Linked DNA regions of Spirosoma rhododendri. The protein of the gene in region 2 interacts with the protein of the main gene of each other region in a pairwise test. Links are inferred from orthologs where the notes say so. Each region holds a gene or a part of one and is shown on either strand. Other genes may lie near its edges. The genes, in order: rpe and eno.

The links.
Region 1: the proteins of eno (region 2) and rpe interact in binary tests that used the Escherichia coli proteins (3 or more experiments, as listed by UniProt). The link is inferred for Spirosoma rhododendri from one-to-one orthologs.

Annotation. Positions count from the first base shown.
Region 1 is NZ_CP051677.1:5,498,866-5,507,617, reverse strand. The notes cover bases 5,141-7,908. They hold rpe (ribulose-phosphate 3-epimerase), read right to left. Parts: upstream 6,977-7,908; coding sequence 6,305-6,976; downstream 5,141-6,304. Other genes in these bases: ligA (NAD-dependent DNA ligase LigA), read left to right, coding at 7,205-7,908; HH216_RS23110 (alpha-amylase family glycosyl hydrolase), read right to left, coding at 5,141-6,266. Also shown: HH216_RS23135 (transketolase), read right to left, coding at 1-246; HH216_RS23130 (glycosyltransferase family 39 protein), read right to left, coding at 266-2,074; HH216_RS23125 (OmpA family protein), read right to left, coding at 2,104-4,188; HH216_RS23120 (hypothetical protein), read right to left, coding at 4,345-4,509; HH216_RS23115 (hypothetical protein), read left to right, coding at 4,562-4,774; HH216_RS26790 (alpha-glucosidase C-terminal domain-containing protein), read right to left, coding at 4,852-5,052; more of HH216_RS23110, read right to left, coding at 4,995-5,140; more of ligA, read left to right, coding at 7,909-8,752. UniProt on the Escherichia coli protein: Catalyzes the reversible epimerization of D-ribulose 5-phosphate to D-xylulose 5-phosphate.
Region 2 is NZ_CP051677.1:274,071-282,899, forward strand. What follows is about bases 4,230-7,074. They hold eno (phosphopyruvate hydratase), read left to right. Parts: upstream 4,230-4,934; coding sequence 4,935-6,215; downstream 6,216-7,074. Other genes in these bases: HH216_RS01100 (M1 family metallopeptidase), read right to left, coding at 4,230-4,690; HH216_RS01110 (FtsB family cell division protein), read left to right, coding at 6,309-6,620; HH216_RS01115 (low molecular weight protein-tyrosine-phosphatase), read left to right, coding at 6,687-7,074. Also shown: HH216_RS01090 (response regulator), read left to right, coding at 1-1,639; HH216_RS01095 (hypothetical protein), read left to right, coding at 2,232-2,432; more of HH216_RS01100, read right to left, coding at 2,729-4,229; more of HH216_RS01115, read left to right, coding at 7,075-7,166; gpmI (2,3-bisphosphoglycerate-independent phosphoglycerate mutase), read left to right, coding at 7,252-8,829. UniProt on the Escherichia coli protein: Catalyzes the reversible conversion of 2-phosphoglycerate (2-PG) into phosphoenolpyruvate (PEP). It is essential for the degradation of carbohydrates via glycolysis.

The DNA.
Region 1 (8,752 bases), 5.2 Mb from region 2 along the record:
ATCGTCGTCGGTCAGTTCGCCGAGGTGATGCAGGCAAATGTACAGGGCCGCAGCCGCGTGTCCTTTCGATAGCAGAAACGTATCCTGAGGCCGCTTCCGCAGGATCAGCGTAGCTATCATAAGGTCGACGCAGCTTAGCGAGCAGCCTATGTGACCGGCATGTGCCCGGTTATACATTTCCAGAATGTTCAGCCGGAGCTGACCCTGTAATTGGCGGGTTTCGGTCAGTGCTTCTGTAGCTTGCATAGTTGTAATGTATTGATGGTCAGTCGCCATAGCGATATGTAGACCCTTTGAAATCAAATATAGTAATTCTCGCTCCGGTCCGTCCGTTGACCAGTACGATCCGGTCAGGTTCGGCTGGGTCAATGCGCTGAATATAAGTCGCCGATGGCGGTAAGTAAACGTTCATCAGCTGCGCGTCGAGCAGCGACAGGGGGGTGTAGGTTTTGTCGATGGCCTGCGAATAGATGACCCGTTTTTTGTTCGGATACAGGATCGTGTCGCCCGGCTGGTAGGTGCTGATAAGTTGCTGAGCCGCCTGCCAATACGGGTTGGCGATGCGGGGTCGGTCGAAGTAGGTGTACTTGGGTGCTTCGTCGGCGTAGATCGAGCCCAGCAATTTTCCGATATGCACCAGCTGAAGCACCAGCACGGCGGCAATTGGAGCAGCCAGCCACCACCGGGCCGACGCCAGTTGCTGCACGCCCATCGCCACCAGGATGCAAACGTACGGAAACGAAAAACCGGAGTACCGCTGCGTGATGCCGAAGGTGTGGCCCGAGCGCCAGGCCATAAACAGCAGAAACAGGGTAGGCACGAAGGCAAGCAGCAGCAGCAGCGTAATCAGGGGTCGCTGCGCCCGGTCGAAGCGGTCGTACACGTACCGGCCAATCAGGTAAACGAAGGGTACGGCTCCCGACAGTACCAGCAGCCGCTCCGGTACAACGCTGTAGATCGGCAGACCCGCCAGCAGCAGCACCGGTATGACCGCATAAGCCCAGACCGGCACGACCCGCGCCGACCAGTACCGATGCAGCACCGCCGTAGCACCCAGCCCCAGGGTCAGGGCGAGGGCCGAATTACGAATACCCGTCATGGCCTGCCCGATGCCATTGGTGGGCATGAACAGGTCAGCAAAAATAGGGATGCCCCTCACCGAAATATTGGCAAACGTAGCGGGCAGGATCAGGCCAAACGGGCTACCCGTCGGGTTGGTCAGGGCAATGTTTCGGTAGAACTGCGCCTGGTAATTCAGCGTGAAAAACGTGTACTGCCCACCGCCGAACAAAAACCAGAGCGACACGATGCCCAGCCCCAGCCCGGCCGTCAGGCCCAGCGATAGCCACGCCCGCCCATTGCGCAGAAACAGCAGCGCGTACAGCCCGTGGCACAGAAACACGGTCACGGTCAGGTAGTGCGAGAATACCGACGTGACAAAAACGAGTCCGTAGGCGACGTACAGACCCACCGGCCCCGCCGATGCCGACGCCAGTGACGGCTGGCGGACGCGTTCCATGATGAGCAGAAACAGGTGCGTAGCCAGCAGCGTCAGGAAAAACGTCATCGGGTAGTTCCGGGCGATGTGACTGTAAGCCACGAAAAACGGTTCGATCGTCGCGATAAAGGCACTGAGCAGGGCCAGCGCATTCACCCGCGCTTCACCCAGAAACCGGAAGTGTCGCCTGACGAAAAAAAACAGCAGCCCGATCAGCAGCGTGCTGAAGATAACCGACGGCATCCGGAGGGAGGTGTCGCTCATGCCGAACACCTTCAGCCAGGCCCAGACAACGGCGTAATAGGCGGGGCTGTTGCCGATGTCGCTGCGCGTATCGGCTTCCATGAAATCATTGAATGTCTTGGGCTTCCAGAACTCAGCGGGGGTGAAGTACGGCTTGTCGAACACGTCGCGCTGATTGAAGCCTTCCATGACAATACCCTGGCTGACGAGCAGCGTTGCTTTTTCGTCAAAGTAGATGCCGTACGTGCCAACCCGGTACAATCGTAAACCGAGCGCCAACACCAGAAGCAAACCAAGTAACAGGTAAGTAAAGCGGGATGATAAGGCAATCATTGGCCAAAACTACGGCAAATTCAGCGGACCTACATTTTCAGGATGGTGAATTCTACCCGCCGGTTCAGTTTCCGCTTCTCTTCGGTCTCGTTGCTGGCGACGGGTCGGCTGGGGCCCCAGGCCTTGGTTTGAATGCGCGTATCGGGTACGCCTTTGGCAATCAGGTAGTCTTTGACGGTCTGTACGCGGTCGGCGGAGAGTTTCATGTTGGGTTCCCACTCGCCCTGATTGTCGGAGTGGCCCTCGACAAGAATTTCCATTGTCGAATACTTATTCAGCATATCCACGACCCGGTCGAGTTCGGCGTCGGCACCCACCATCAAATCGAAGTGGCCCTGCTCGAACAGAATCTCGCGCATCGTAATCACCTGCCCCGGCTCGATTTTGAGCAGATACAGGTTACGCTTGATGTCGCGGAAGCGCTTGTCTTTGCTCAGGTCGAGAATATCTGTCGGGGCAAAATAACCTTCCTTGATAGCCTTGAGCGTGTACCGGTTCTGAGTCGGTAAAATCAGCCGGTACTCACCCGTTTCGGGGTCATAATCGACTTTAGTGATCTCTTTCCGTTCGCCAAACATATCCGAAACGACCTGCGCGGCTACGGGCTTTTTCGTCTGGGCGTCGAGCACCTGCCCCGACACGATGGCCACAGGATTAGGCTTGATCGTCGGGAAGAGTTTGAGCCGGAAAATGTCGTCTTCCCCCATCGAGTTCGAGCGGGAACTCAGGTACGCGAAATCCCCGGCGGCCGGGATGGTGAAATAACCGTCCCATTCGGGCGTGTTGATGCCCGGTCCCAGATTTTCGGGTTCGCTCCAGTTGGTCCACGACTCGTCGAGCCGACGCGACACGTAGATATCGCCGTTGCCGTAGCCCGGATGCCCCCGCGAGGTGAAATAGAGTGTTTTATTGTCCGACGCCAGAAAGGGGGCGCTTTCGGTATCGGCGGTATTGATCGTGTTGCCCATATGAACCGGCTCGCTCCAGGTCTTGTCGGGCAGCAGGTGGGTGGCGTACAGGTCGCGGTCGCCACGGGTATCGCGTCGACGCACCGACAGAATCAGTGTTCGTTCGTCGGGAGCAACGGCGAGTTCGGTTTCGACGGAGTTGTCGGTTTCGCGTTCGGGCAGGTTGTAGTTGTTTTTAATCGTCAACCCGGCCGGAAACGACCAGCCCGCTTTCGTACGAATCGATTTGGAAATGCCGTAGGTGGTGCTGCCGTTGGGCTGGTAGATATTCAGGAGATAGGCGGTCTTGCCGTCGGCCGAAATACCACTGATCGCGTTGTCGCTGGCGTTGTTGATAGGTGGGCCAATATTAACGGCATCGCTCCAGCCAGCCGGTGTACCGTTGCTGCCCGACGACAGGGTCGAGTACCAGACATCCTGCCGGTCGGGCGAGCCGATGTTGGCTTTGTTGTAGTTGCGGGTAAAGTATAAGGTCCGACCGTCGGGCGAAATCACCGGGGCTACTTCCTGACCCGCCGAGTTGACCCCCTTGCCCAGATTCTCCTTGACAATGTCTTTGGGCGTGTCTTTCGCCAGCCGAATGCCAATTGTTGGGGGATTGGCCGAAGCCGACAGCCCGATAGCGTCGATCTGATTGACACCCCGAATGGCTCCGCTGTTGATGCTTACTTTCACCCTGGCAACCGTCAGTCCGTTGCCGGGTAGCGCCACAAGCAGGAGCGGGTCGGGGCGGGGTTGCGGCTTGGGGTTGGTATACACCGTGTGGTCGGTGCCGGTTTCGTCGGTAACGACGACGCGTACAATGGCACCGGGATTGACGTTTTCGGCGACGATGACCTGCCGGGCGAGGGCAGGCTTGGGAAAACCAACCTGAATCCAGTCTTCAGCGGGGTTTTCGGCCTGCTGCGGTGCCCATGCCGTCGGGCTTTCGCCCAACTGCGGGAGTTTGCTGGGGAACCCCAACGCCTGCGACGCTTTGTACTGCTCGCCGTATTGCTCACCCCGCTTCTCCGATGAAACGCCCACTACGCTGCCCGCCCACTGTACCGGCGCGTCGGTTGCCGCCTGCGCGTACACACCGGCAGTCGGGGTAAGGATACCGAACGAAATAATGGTGAGAAGGCGTAGAGCGCGGCTACTAGGCATCAGGACTGGCAATGAAATGGGCAAACGGCGGTGGTGGACTGGATGCTCGTTTAGGCTGCCTTTGCTTACTAACGGTCGAACAATAGGCCGTAAGTCGCCACTGAACAGACTGGCAAAGTATGTATGTCCGGTACCGGCCAACAGGCAGATGATTTATTACTTGGGCGGTGTGTACCGAACGGGTTGCAGGTTCGTATCAAGTACATACATACGGCCTTTGCCGTCAATGAAGTAATCACCGGGTTCGACGGCCGAGCGTTTCTTGGAGGAGCTGGATGTACTCTTCGTATCGGTCGAGGTATTTTCTTTCGTTTGTGGCATAGCAGGTAACGATGAAGGCAAACATTGTATCAGAGTCCGGTCTTTTAGCAACGTGAAAACAGGTAAAATAGTGGCGACCCCGGTAAAAAGAAACGGCTTCGATCTGGCCTTCCTTTCCAGGGATTACTTTCATACTTACGTTACCTCTCAGGAGCTGATCGATATCGGAAAAGACCAGATCGTGGTGCCGTTTGGCTGGATTGATCTGGAGGTCTTTCTGATAGTTTTCCACCAGATGGTCGGCAAAAACGGTCTGATAATATAATTCGGCCCGCCCCAACGGTGTTTTGATCGTCGTATTTTTTTTGACAAGGAGTTTCTTCATAGGCTTTTACGACTGCCTTAGTTGGTGAAGACCCGATACCCCCAGGGTTGCAGTGTCATCGAACTATATGGGCGCAGTTCGAGCGATTGGTGGCTGAATACATCGGTGTACATGCCTTCGTAGCCTTCGCCCATGAGCCGAAACGTCTGGGGCTTGTCGCTCAGGTTGACGACCACTGTGACCCAGTCGTTGTCGCGCTGCCGGTGAAACGCATACACCGCGTCGTCATGATCGGTCGTGATTTTCTGCGCCCGGCCCCCGCCAGCCCGTTCCAGAGCGCCCGGTTGCGGTGTTTGAGCGTCAGCAGTGCCTTGAGAAAAGGCGCTTTCTCGTAGGTGCCCCAGCTGATACTGTCTTTCTCGAAAAAGGCCAGCCGCTTGTCCAGGTTCGATTCCATACCGTTGTAAACCAGGGGCATGCCTTCCAGCGTACTGCTTAGCACGACCATAGCGTCGGCGGCCGGGCCAAACGATTCGGTCAGTGTGCCGTTCCAGCTGTTCTCGTCGTGATTCTGCGTAAACAGCATCTGATAATACCAGGCCGGGAATCGCTTCTGGTTGGCGCTCCGCAGCGAGTCAAGGCTGGAGGTGTGACGGGCTCCTTTGGCGATAGCCTTCATCATGGTGTGCATGCTCCAGCCGTAGTTCATGTTGAAGCATTTGTCGAACTGTTTCGGCTCGTCTTCCCACTCCGACAACATAAACACCGTCTTGATCGAGTCGAGTTTGGGCCGTAACTGCGCCCAGAAGTCGACCGGTACGAACCCGGCGACGTCGCAGCGGTAACCGTCGACATCAAACTCGCGAACCCAGTATTGCATGGCGTCGATCATGCCGCTGCGCAGGGCCGGGTTGTCGTAGTTCAGGTCGATCACGTCGGTCCAGTCAGTGGGTTTGCCCGTGTTGGGGTCGATGGGGGCAATCATCTGCCCGTTGACGAGCGTGTACCAGTCGGGGTGTTCGCGAATCCAGACGTGATCACGGCCGGTATGGTTGGCCACCCAGTCGAGGATAACGTGCATACCCAGCGCGTGCGCCCGGTTGACGAGGGCTTTCAGATCAGCCGCCGTACCGTAATTCTGGTTGATGGCTTTGTAGTCGGCAATGGCATAGGGGCTGCCCAGCGTGCCTTTTTTCGCCGTCTGGCTGATGGGGTAGATGGGCATCAGCCACAGAATATCGACGCCCATTTCTTTCAGGCGGGGCAGCTGTTTTTCCACGGCCTTAAACGTGCCTTCAGCCGAAAACTGCCGGATATTTACTTCGTAGATCGTCGCGTTCTTCGCCCACTCCGGAGCTGGTGGACCGGCTAGTACGGCCGTATCGGTAGGGGTGTTTGCCAGCGTTGCGTTGTGCTCGGTGGATTTCTGGTCCCCGCAACCCGCTAGCAATAGACTGATACTGAGTAGCGTGAGGATATAAGTTCGGATCATACCGGATCTGGATCGTACAAGTCGAGTAGATAAAAAAATCAGGCGGGTACCGTCGTGCTGACGTGTTTCAGTTCCCGGATAGCGGCTTCTGGGTCAGCGGCTTTGAAGACCGAACTGCCTGCCACCAGTGTGTCGGCACCGGCCCGCAGCAGGTCGGCCGCGTTGGCCAGGCTCACTCCGCCGTCGACCTCGATCCGGGCCGACGAGCCATTCGCCAGCAGCAACTGCTTCAGTTGCGCCACTTTCCGAATCGTGTGCGGGATAAACGATTGCCCGCCGAAACCGGGGTTGACCGACATAATCAGCACAACGTCGATCTCGGCCAGCACGTCTTTCAGCAGTTCAACGGGCGTGTGCGGGTTCAGGGCTACCCCAGCTTCGCAGCCCAGCTCGCGGATGTGCGCCAGCGTACGGTGCAGGTGGGGGCAGGCTTCGTAATGTACCTGAATGACGGCGGCCCCACCTTTGGCAAAATCAGCGAGGTAACGGTCGGGCTGGGTAATCATCAGGTGAACGTCCAGCGGTTTTTTGCACAGGTTGTGGGCGACTTCCAGCAGTGGAAAGCCAAACGAGATATTCGGAACAAACTCCCCGTCCATCACATCGAAATGCAGATAATCGGCCTCGCTGCGGTTAATCATGTCCATTTCCCGATCGAGGTGGGCAAAATTGGCAGCGAGGAGGGAGGGGGCAATAGCGGGAAGCGACATAGCAGTTCTGAACCAACCGACCCTGAAAACCAGCCGCCATAAAATCATTCGGTAAAAGGGAATGGTTCTGGCTGTAATCGGTTGGATCGTACTAATTTTTATTCGGTAAAACTAGCTAATTTTTTCACTCGGTCACCGAAATACGGTCAATATTGCCAGTAAGATCCTACCCTTGTTTTTCGTCGTAGCGTACTGCGTTTTTACCCGGTATCCGACTTATTTTGTACCATGAATCCTCAACAGCGTATTAATGAACTGACCGATAAACTGATCTGGTACAATCAGCAGTATTACCAGAACAGCATTTCGGAAGTCGACGATTTTACCTTCGATCAGCAACTTCAGGAGTTAACCCTTCTCGAAAAACAATACCCCGAACTACGCCGGCCCGACAGCCCCACGCAGCGCGTCGGCGGTACGATTAGCAAGGAATTTGCCACGGTGTACCACCGCTTCCCGATGCTGTCGCTCGGCAACACCTACTCCGAAACAGACCTGATCGAGTTCGACAACCGGGTACGGAAAGGGCTGCGCGACGAACCCTACGAGTATATCTGCGAACTGAAATTCGACGGCGTCGCGCTGAGCATGACCTACGAAAACGGGGTGCTGGTACAGGGCGCAACGCGTGGCGACGGCGTTCGCGGTGACGATATCACGGCCAACATCCGCACGATCCGCACGATGCCGCTGACCGTACGCGCCCAGGACGATCTGCCCGCGCTGTTTGAGGTGCGGGGCGAAGGATTTCTGCCGCTGGCCGAATTTGAGCGGATAAACAAAGAGCGCGAAGACATTGGCGAACCACTGCTGGCTAACCCGCGCAATGCCGCGTCGGGAACGTTTAAGCAGCAGGATTCGGGGGCGGTCGCCAAACGCCGGCTCGACTGCTACCTGTACTCGTTTTTGTCGGAACCCAACCCCGACGGAACCGAGCGGTTTCAGACCCACGAAGAAAGTCTGGTGGGGCTGGCGCACTGGGGCTTTAACGTGTCGCCGACCTGGCGGAAGTGCGCTACGATCAGCGAGGTGATGGCCTACATCAACGAGTGGGAAACCCGGCGCTTCGACCTGCCGCTGGGCACCGACGGTATCGTGATCAAAGTCAACCGCTACGATCAGCAGCGCGAGCTGGGCTACACGGCCAAAAGTCCGCGCTGGGCCATTGCGTTCAAGTACAAAGCGATGGCCGCGAGCACCACGCTCAACGCCATCAACTACCAGGTGGGCCGAACCGGTGCCGTGACGCCTGTGGCCATGCTGACGCCGGTGCTGCTGGCGGGGACCGTCGTAAAACGGGCATCGCTGCACAATGCCAACGAGATTCAGCGGCTGGGCGTCGAACTGCACGACACGGTGTTTGTCGAGAAAGGCGGGGAGATCATTCCCAAAGTCACGGGTGTTGACCTGACGAAACGACACGGGCAGACCGAACCGATCATCTACCCAACCCATTGCCCCGCCTGCGACACCCCGCTGATCCGGCGCGAAGGGGAAGCGCATTTCTATTGCCCAAACGAAAAAGGGTGCCCTCCGCAGCGGCAGGCCCGATTTGAGCACTTTATTCAGCGCCGGGCCATGAATATCGAAAGCCTGGGCGAAGGCAAGATTCAGCTGCTCATCGACCGCAATCTGGTGCAGACCCCCGCCGATCTCTACGACCTGACGAACGAGCAATTGCTGGGGCTGGAGAAAGCGTACCCGGCCGACGATACCGGCAAGGTGCGGGTGGTGAAGTTTGGGCAGAAAACTGTCGATAATATTCTGACGGCCATC
Region 2 (8,829 bases):
AATCAATTTCCAGGACCTTGAACTGACCATCGAAAAAACGGCCCGGCACGTGAGTCAACTGCGCGACTCAATCCGGGAAAAGGCCGTGGCTGCACTCAAAGCCCGTTTTTTCGATAACATCACCCACGAGTTTCGCACCCCGCTTTCGCTCATTCTGGCTCCGCTCGATACGCTGCTCTGCCAGGAACCGCTCGCTCAACCGGTACGTCGGCAACTGACGGTTGTGCAGCGCAATGCCCGGCAGCTCCAGAACCTGATCAACCAGTTGCTCGACCTCGCCAAACTCGAAGCGGGTAGCCTGCCCGTCATCGAAACCGGGGGCGACGCGGTGCTGTACACCAGGCAGGTCGTTGACACATTCTCCCCCTTGGCCGAACAACGCGACATCGACCTGCGCTTTTCAACCGACACACCCACCTATGCGGGCCGGTTCGACGCCGACAAGTGGGAAAAAATAATGGCTAATCTGCTTTCCAACGCCCTGAAATTTACCGGAGCGGGGGGGCAGGTAAATGTGGCACTGTCGCCAACAGCGACTGGTATTCAACTAATCGTACAAGACACGGGAATCGGTATCGCGGCTAACTACCTGCCCCATATCTTCGACCGATTCTACCAGATCGAATCCTCATCGATCCGGAATTACGAAGGAACCGGGATCGGACTGGCGCTCGTCAGCGAACTCATCGCCCGGCTCGACGGGCAGATTCGGGTCCACAGCCGAATCGACGCGCCTACGGGCACCACCTTTACCGTCGACCTACCCGTCAGCCCGGCCGATGGGCAGACCGGGTCTACCGCGCAGCCGCTACCGTCGACCCGGCCGTTGCCGCTATCCGCTCAGTCCATCGACATTCCAGCCGACGGCACGACCGACAATCGCCCCCTGCTGCTGCTGGTGGAAGATAACGCCGATCTGCTGGCGTTCACGGCCGACGCCCTGACCGAGTCGTACCGCGTACTGACGGCGACAAACGGACGCATCGGGTTGGAACTGGCCCGGCAGGAGTTGCCCGACCTTGTCGTGACCGATCTGATGATGCCGGAAATGGACGGCCTCGAACTGACTCGTCAGCTAAAGACCGACCCCACCACCGACCACATCGCCGTTATTCTGCTGACGGCCCGCGCTACCCGGCAAGACCGACTGACGGGTCTGTTGGGCGGGGCCGACGATTACCTAACCAAGCCGTTTGACCTGCGGGAATTGCATCTACGGCTGCACAACATTCTGCAACGGCAGCAAACCCTGCGCGACTATTACCAACGGCAGTTCAGCTCGCCTATGCCCGCCCCGGCCCTACCGCCGGAACCATCGGTGCAGGATGTGTTTTTGCAGAAACTGTACGCGATTGTTGAAGCCCACCTCGACGACTCGACGTTCCGGGCCGAAGCACTGGCCGAAGAAGTCTCGATGAGTATTCGTACGCTGACCCGTAAGCTGACGACGCTGGCGGGCGAAAGTCCGGCGCACCTGATTCGCACCTACCGGCTCCGGCGGGCCACCGATCTGCTGCGGGCGGGTCATCCCGTTTCCGAAACTGCGTATATGGTTGGTTTCGAGCACCCCGCCAATTTCACCACGGCATTCAAAGACGTGTACGGCCGCACCCCGTCCGACTTTCTGGCCACCCGCTAAGCGCGGAGCAAACTTCCTTCCCACCAGCTCGTCCGCTTTTTTGCACCGACGACGCCCTCGATTGCCCAATAGGCAAAACAAGCTGGCGCAAAACCAAACGTAAGCTAACTCGCTTGCCGTATGGCTGAATTGGTCGATTACGTTGTCCCCGACAGCTTCCCAGCTGTCGGAGCCGTCAGGCTGAATGACCGAAGCTCTGTTAGCCGCTGTCGCGGCTCCGACAGCGGGGAAGCTGTCGGGGACAACCCAGTCGCTCGGTACAGACGGCTCGCTGATACATGACCTGCCGCATTAACGCACTTTTTCTGGTTGGTTGCCGAAGTTGTCCGATTAGCAAAACAAGCTGACGCAAAACCAAACGCCCGCCCGCCCCGCAACCCTGACCTTTGTCATGTGCTCCGCGAGTAAACGATCTATAACTAACCAGTCACTGAAAACAGCAGAAAAATGAAAAACTCCCTACGTCAACCCCCGCTAACTGCCAATACGATCACGATGACTGGCCTGCCCAGTTGTGGCCCCGAAACCGAAATTGCGGCCGCGTCAGTTCAGTCGACTTACATAACGGTAGCTAACTAACCCCGCGACCGCTATGAAAACCGTTCTGATTTGCGTTGTCGTAACTGGGCTAGTGCTGGCTTACTGGCAGTACGAGCATAGCAGCATTTCGACAACAACGCACACCGACCCGTCCCTGACTGCCGCCCCCCAATTATCTAATTATCAGTCGGGTGGTACCTATCAGCCTAACCTACGCGGCTCCGGTTCCTCGTCAGCGCCCCTTGTTCAGTAGCTTTTCGCTTCTTCCATAGTTTACTAAGTATCGTTCCTGCTATCCACCTGATAAACATCTCGGTCTCTTTTCGACCCTTCCTCGCTCCCCAGCCCCGCACCGACCAACCCGGTCGAGTCAGTTTATCCGTCAGTAGCGCAATGCGTTACTGACGGACGCGGGAGTCTGTTTCGATTAGTTGCTATTTGTATTGTACCTATTCACCCTGTCTGGTACGTGCCTATAGTGTGGCTGCTGTATCAGCAAGACTATCGCCAGCCAACTGCACAACATTAGCTAGCGTCATACACGCTGACTCAGGCCAGCCACACCAGCCACTGCATCCAGTTCTCGACCCAAAACAGAAAACGCGCAGCGATCTTGGCCTCCGGAGCCGTTGAGGGCGATAGGGTCAGGCTGTTGTTGTTAAAATCAATATCCATAAACACCTTCCGGGCGGGATCGACCTGCGCCCACACGACCCGGCCGGGCACGGTAAACGTGTGCTGCCGGGCTTTGCCATCCCAAACCAGCCGCTGTTCCCGGGGCCTGTCGTCGGTACCACCGTCGAGCCGTATCAGTACCTCCACCGGCATCTGCCCATCAAAATTTCGTAATACAGTTACTTCCCCAACGGGACTCCCTGCCCGGGTCCGGTTGCGTATCGACTGCAATTGGTAGTCAACTACCTGATCGCCGTAGAGCGCCTGCGCGAAAAACCAGTTCATATCAGCACCGTATTTTTGCCCCAGCCGCTTCGGAACGATTTCGTTGACGATATCGATAAAACTCTGCGCGTTGGGATGCCGAAACTGCCAGCGGTTGAAGTACGTCTGGATAATTTCATCCATCACCCTCCGGCCAACCAGCCCCTCCAGCGTCCGCATCCAGGTAGCCGTTTTCATGTAGGTCAGCACGCCATATTGCCCGGCGGGGAGCTGCCATGTGTTGCCAAACGATGAACCAACGGCCGGATTCTTCTGGTGTGCATACTGATCCCGCGACAGTTCGAGGTCACCCATACGGAAGCCCAGCCAATCGACTACTGACGTTTTCGGCCCGTAGGCTTCGTCCATAATCCGACCCTCGAAATACTGGTTGAAGCCCTCGTCGAGCCACGCTTCTTCGGCTTCGTTGCTGGCCAGCAGCTGCATAAAATACTGATGACCAAATTCATGCACCGTTACAACCTCCGGTATCCGCAGCCCGGCGGGAGTTCCCCAACTCGTTCCGGCCGTGATAAATGTGGGGTATTCCATCCCGCCCGATCCACTTGCGTGGGTTGGCGGGTCAACGATGGTCAGATTGGGAAAGGGGTACCGGCCCACGTGTTTGTCGAAGTAGGTCATGGCCGCTTTCACCGCGTCGAGGTGGCGCCTAGCCTGCGACAGATGCTCCGGCTGCATCAGCAGCTCGATACTGACCGAGTCGCCATCGGGCCGGAGCCACTTGTCGTTGACGACCTGAAAATGGGGCGACGCCGTCCAGGCAAAATCGACTACGTCTTCGGCATGATACTGCACCCTTTTGCGGTTATTGGTCAGCATTTTTTCGCCGACAAACAAGCCCGTTGCGCTTACCCAGTACTCCTTCGGTGCAGTGATGTTGACGTCATATACCCCGTAATCGGCGTAAAATTCGGAGTCGGCATGAAACTGATGGCAATTCCATTGGTTCGTCTTGGCATAGCGCGTACCAGCCGGTTCGTATACCCCGATTTTGGGGAACCACTGCCCAACCAGGTAATAGTCGCGGCTGTAGCCCGTTCGGGCGAAGATTTTGGGGAGCTTAGCCTGGAAGTCGATGCGTAAGCTGATCGTTTGTCCCGGTCCAACGGGTTTAGAGAGCGACACTCGAATCACCGTCCGGTCGTTGGTGTTACTATCGTCAGGCTGGATAAATTCATACGCCAATGCTTCCCCGGCCGCCGTTTTCATCGACGTTACATCAATCGATCCATACGGATTCTCAGCCCCGTTCCGCTCGATCTGATCGCCCCGCAACTGCCCCCCCGATTCGCGCATAAACGTCGACTTCTCGTTACGAAAGGCGTTGAGGTACAGATGAAACCGCAGTTCGTTTACCGGCGCGTTCGACGGATTTCGCCATGTCAGCGTTTCGCGCCCGGTCAGTTTGCGCGTCTTCGTATCGAGCGACACGTCGATCTGGTAGTTTGCCAGCCGGGGGCTCAGCGGTTTGGAGAAAATCGGAACCGCCGGTTTAGCCATCACCTGACCAAACAAACTGATGAGTAGCAGAAGAATAGACAGTCGACGCATAGGGAGGGGTTGTGCAGACCGGATCAGAATGTCCAGGCTACACCGTTCAGGCTACACCAAATATCGGCAAACGCCCCTGTTTTGCAACGTCTACCGGCCCGCTGTGCTTTTCGCCAAACCTTAGTCTGCACTTTTGCCCTGTATTTTGTTACTTTGCCCCGGCTTCGCCAGATCGGCTACAGTTCTGGCAATCAAGGCTGAAAAAATTAGCTTTTTCGTTGTTAACCCTTCTTATTTCGTTACAATGAGTACAATCCAAAGCATTCATGCCCGCCAGATTCTGGATTCGCGCGGCAACCCCACGGTTGAAGTAGACGTTCGCACCGAAAACGGCTTTCTGGGCCGTGCCGCCGTGCCATCGGGCGCATCGACCGGTACGCACGAAGCCGTCGAACTGCGCGACGACGATCCGAAGGTATACGTCGGCAAAGGCGTACTAAAAGCGGTATCGAATGTCAACGAACTGATTTTTCCTGAGCTTGTTGGTATCTCGGCGTTCGATCAGAGCCTGATCGACAAAATCATGCTGGATCTGGACGGCACGCCCAATAAAGGTCGGCTGGGCGCCAACGCCATTCTGGGCGTTTCGCTGGCCGTTGCCAAAGCCGCTGCGCAGGAAGCTGGTCTGCCCCTGTACCGCTACATCGGTGGTGTTAACGCCAACACGCTGCCCGTTCCGATGATGAACATCCTCAACGGGGGTTCGCACGCCGACAACTCGATTGATTTTCAGGAGTTCATGGTTATGCCTGCCAACGCACCCAGCTTCTCGGAAGCCCTGCGGTGGGGTACGGAAATTTTCCATACCCTGAAAAAAGTACTGAAAGGCATGGGTCTGGCAACTAACGTCGGCGATGAAGGTGGTTTTGCCCCCAACATCAAGTCGAACGAAGAAGCCATCCAGACAATCCTGCAAGCTATCGAGAAAGCCGGTTACCGGCCCGGCGAAGACGTCTGGATCGCGATGGACGCGGCCAGCTCGGAGTTCTACGACGCTGACAGCGGAATGTACCACTTCAAAAAATCGACCGGCGACAAGCTGACCTCGCCGGAAATGGCGGGTTACTGGAAAGAGTGGGCGACCAAATATCCGATTCTATCGATCGAAGACGGCATGGCCGAAGACGACTGGAATGGCTGGAAGCTGCACACCGACGAGCTGAAGGGCACGAAAACGCAACTCGTTGGCGACGACCTGTTCGTAACCAACGTCACGCGCCTTCAGGAAGGTATCGACAAGGGTATTGCCAACGCCATTCTGATCAAGGTAAACCAGATCGGTTCGCTGACCGAAACCATCGATACGGTGAACCTTGCGAAGCGCAGCAGCTACAAAAACATCATGTCGCACCGCTCGGGTGAAACCGAAGACGCTACCATCGCTGATTTGGCCGTTGCTCTGAACACAGGTCAGATCAAAACGGGTTCGGCGTCGCGCTCCGACCGAATGGCGAAGTATAACCAACTGCTCCGCATCGAGGAAGAACTGGGCGAAACCGCTTACTTCCCCGGTCTGAAGATGTAAGTTTAGTTTAACGTTTGTGGTTTAACGTTTAAGGTTGTTACGCAAGCAGCAACCTTAAACGTTAAACTCTAAACCTTGAACCCGCCCCCGGCCATGCTCCAGAAAATTCCGCCGTTTTTCCGAAATTTTTACGTAGCTACGGCGCTGGCGCTGCTGGTCTGGATGACGTTTTTCGACGCCAACAATTTTATCGCTCAGTTTCGTAACCTGGCCAAACTGACCGAATTACAGCGGGAAATCGATTATTATTCGACGCAGATCGATACCATTCGCGCTGACCAGCACGAAGTACTGGGCAGCGATCGGCTGCGGGAGAAATACGCCCGCGAGAAGTATCTGATGAAGAAGCCCACCGAAGACGTTTTCGTGGTGGTCGATTCCCTGAATGAACCCCTTGAAAAATAAGCGGGGTTTCCCGCCACACGTCGACCGCTACGGTCGGTGTCGTGCATCTACCCACCCGGTTTGCTGATGATACGCGTTTTATTCGTTTGTCTGGGCAATATCTGCCGGTCGCCCATTGCGGAGGGCGTCTTTCGTAAGCTTATCGACGAAAATGGACTGGCTGGTCAGATCGAATGCGATTCGGCGGGTACGTCGGCCTACCACATTGGTCAGCTACCCGACCTGCGCACCCGCCAGAACGCCCTCGAACATGGCTTGACCCTTACCCACCGCGCCCGGCGCATGACCGGCGACGACCTCGCTTCGTTTGATTATTTCGTGGCAATGGACGAACTGAACCTCGATGCTATTGAGAAACTGAACTCCCGTAGCACAGGTCTGCACACGACGGATACCATCTTTCTGCTCCGTGAATTCGATCCGGCTGTCAGCGATCAGCCCAGCGTTCCCGATCCCTATTACGAAGGCCCCGACGCGTTCGAAGACGTCTACCAGATCGTCGAGCGGTGCTGCAAACAGTTACTAGCGTACTTGACAAAAGATTGAATGATGGAGTGATTGAATGATTGACCAGGCTGGCGCACCAATCATTCAATCACTCCATCACTCTATCATTCAATCATTGACCAACATGAACAAAAAAGTCATTCTGATTATTCTCGACGGCTGGGGGATTCCGATCAACCCGGCGGTGTCGGCCATCGAAGCGGCTCATACGCCCTTCATCAACTCGCTCTACGGTAAATACCCGCACAGCACGCTTGAAGCGTCCGGACTGGCGGTTGGCTTACCAGTTGGGCAGATGGGCAACTCCGAAGTTGGTCACATGAACCTCGGTGCGGGTCGCATCGTGTATCAGGACCTGGTAAAAATCAACAAAGCCGTCGACGAGCACACGCTTGATAATGAGCCGATTCTGGTCGACGCACTCAACTTCGCCAAAGCCAACGGCAAAAAAGTACACTTCATCGGGCTGGTGTCTGACGGGGGTGTTCACGCCCATACCGACCACCTGAAAGGGCTACTGTCGATTGCGCACGCGCATCAGCTGACCGACGTATTCGTTCACGCCTTCACCGACGGCCGCGACACCGACCCCAAAGGCGGTGTTGACTACATCTCGGACTTACAGCAGCACATGGCCCAGACCACCGGTCAGATCGCCAGCGTGGTTGGACGCTACTACGCGATGGACCGCGACAATCGCTGGGAACGGGTAAAAGTGGCGTATGACGCGATGGTGAAGGGCATCGGTCAGCCTATTTCGCCGGACGGCGTCATCAGTGCGCTACAGGCTTCGTACGACGCCGACGTAACCGACGAATTCATCAAGCCGCTGATCGTATCACAGCCGACCGGTTCGCCCGTGGCCGTAATCGAGGAGGGTGACGTAGTGCTGTGCTTCAACTTCCGCACCGACCGGGGCCGCGAAATTACGCAGGCCCTGACGCAGAAAGATTTTCCGGACCAGGGCATGCACAAGCTGGACCTGAACTACATCACAATGACCAAATACGACGACGAATTTGTGGGCGTAAAGGTCATTTTCGAGAAAGACAACCTGGAAAATACGCTGGGCGAGGTATTGGCCGGAGCGGGTAAAACGCAGATTCGCATTGCCGAAACGGAGAAATACCCGCACGTAACGTTCTTCTTTTCGGGCGGCCGCGAAGAGCCGTTTACGGGTGAGAAACGCCTGTTGGCTCCGTCGCCGAAAGAGATGACCGTCGTTAATGAGCAGGGCGAACAGGTAGTAATTCCCATCAAAACCTACGATCAGAAACCCGAGATGTCGGCCTTCGACATCCGCGACAAGATTATTCCCGAGCTGGAAAACGCAGAAACGGATTTCGTTTGCCTGAACTTCGCCAATACGGATATGGTGGGCCATACGGGTGTGTTTGAGGCCGTTGTGAAGGCCGCCGAAACTGCCGATGCCTGCGCGAAAGCCGTTACGGAAGCTGCGTTAGCCCACGGCTATACCACGATCATCATCGCTGACCACGGTAACGCCGAGTTTATGCTCAACGAAGACGGGTCGCCCAACACCGCCCACACGACCAACCTCGTGCCGTGCATCCTGGTCGACAACGACTACCACCCCGCCCTGAACGATGGTAAACTCGCCGATATCGCCCCCACGGTGCTGCAACTGCTCGGCGTACCGCAACCACCGATCATGACGGGCGTGAGCCTGATCAAAGGATAG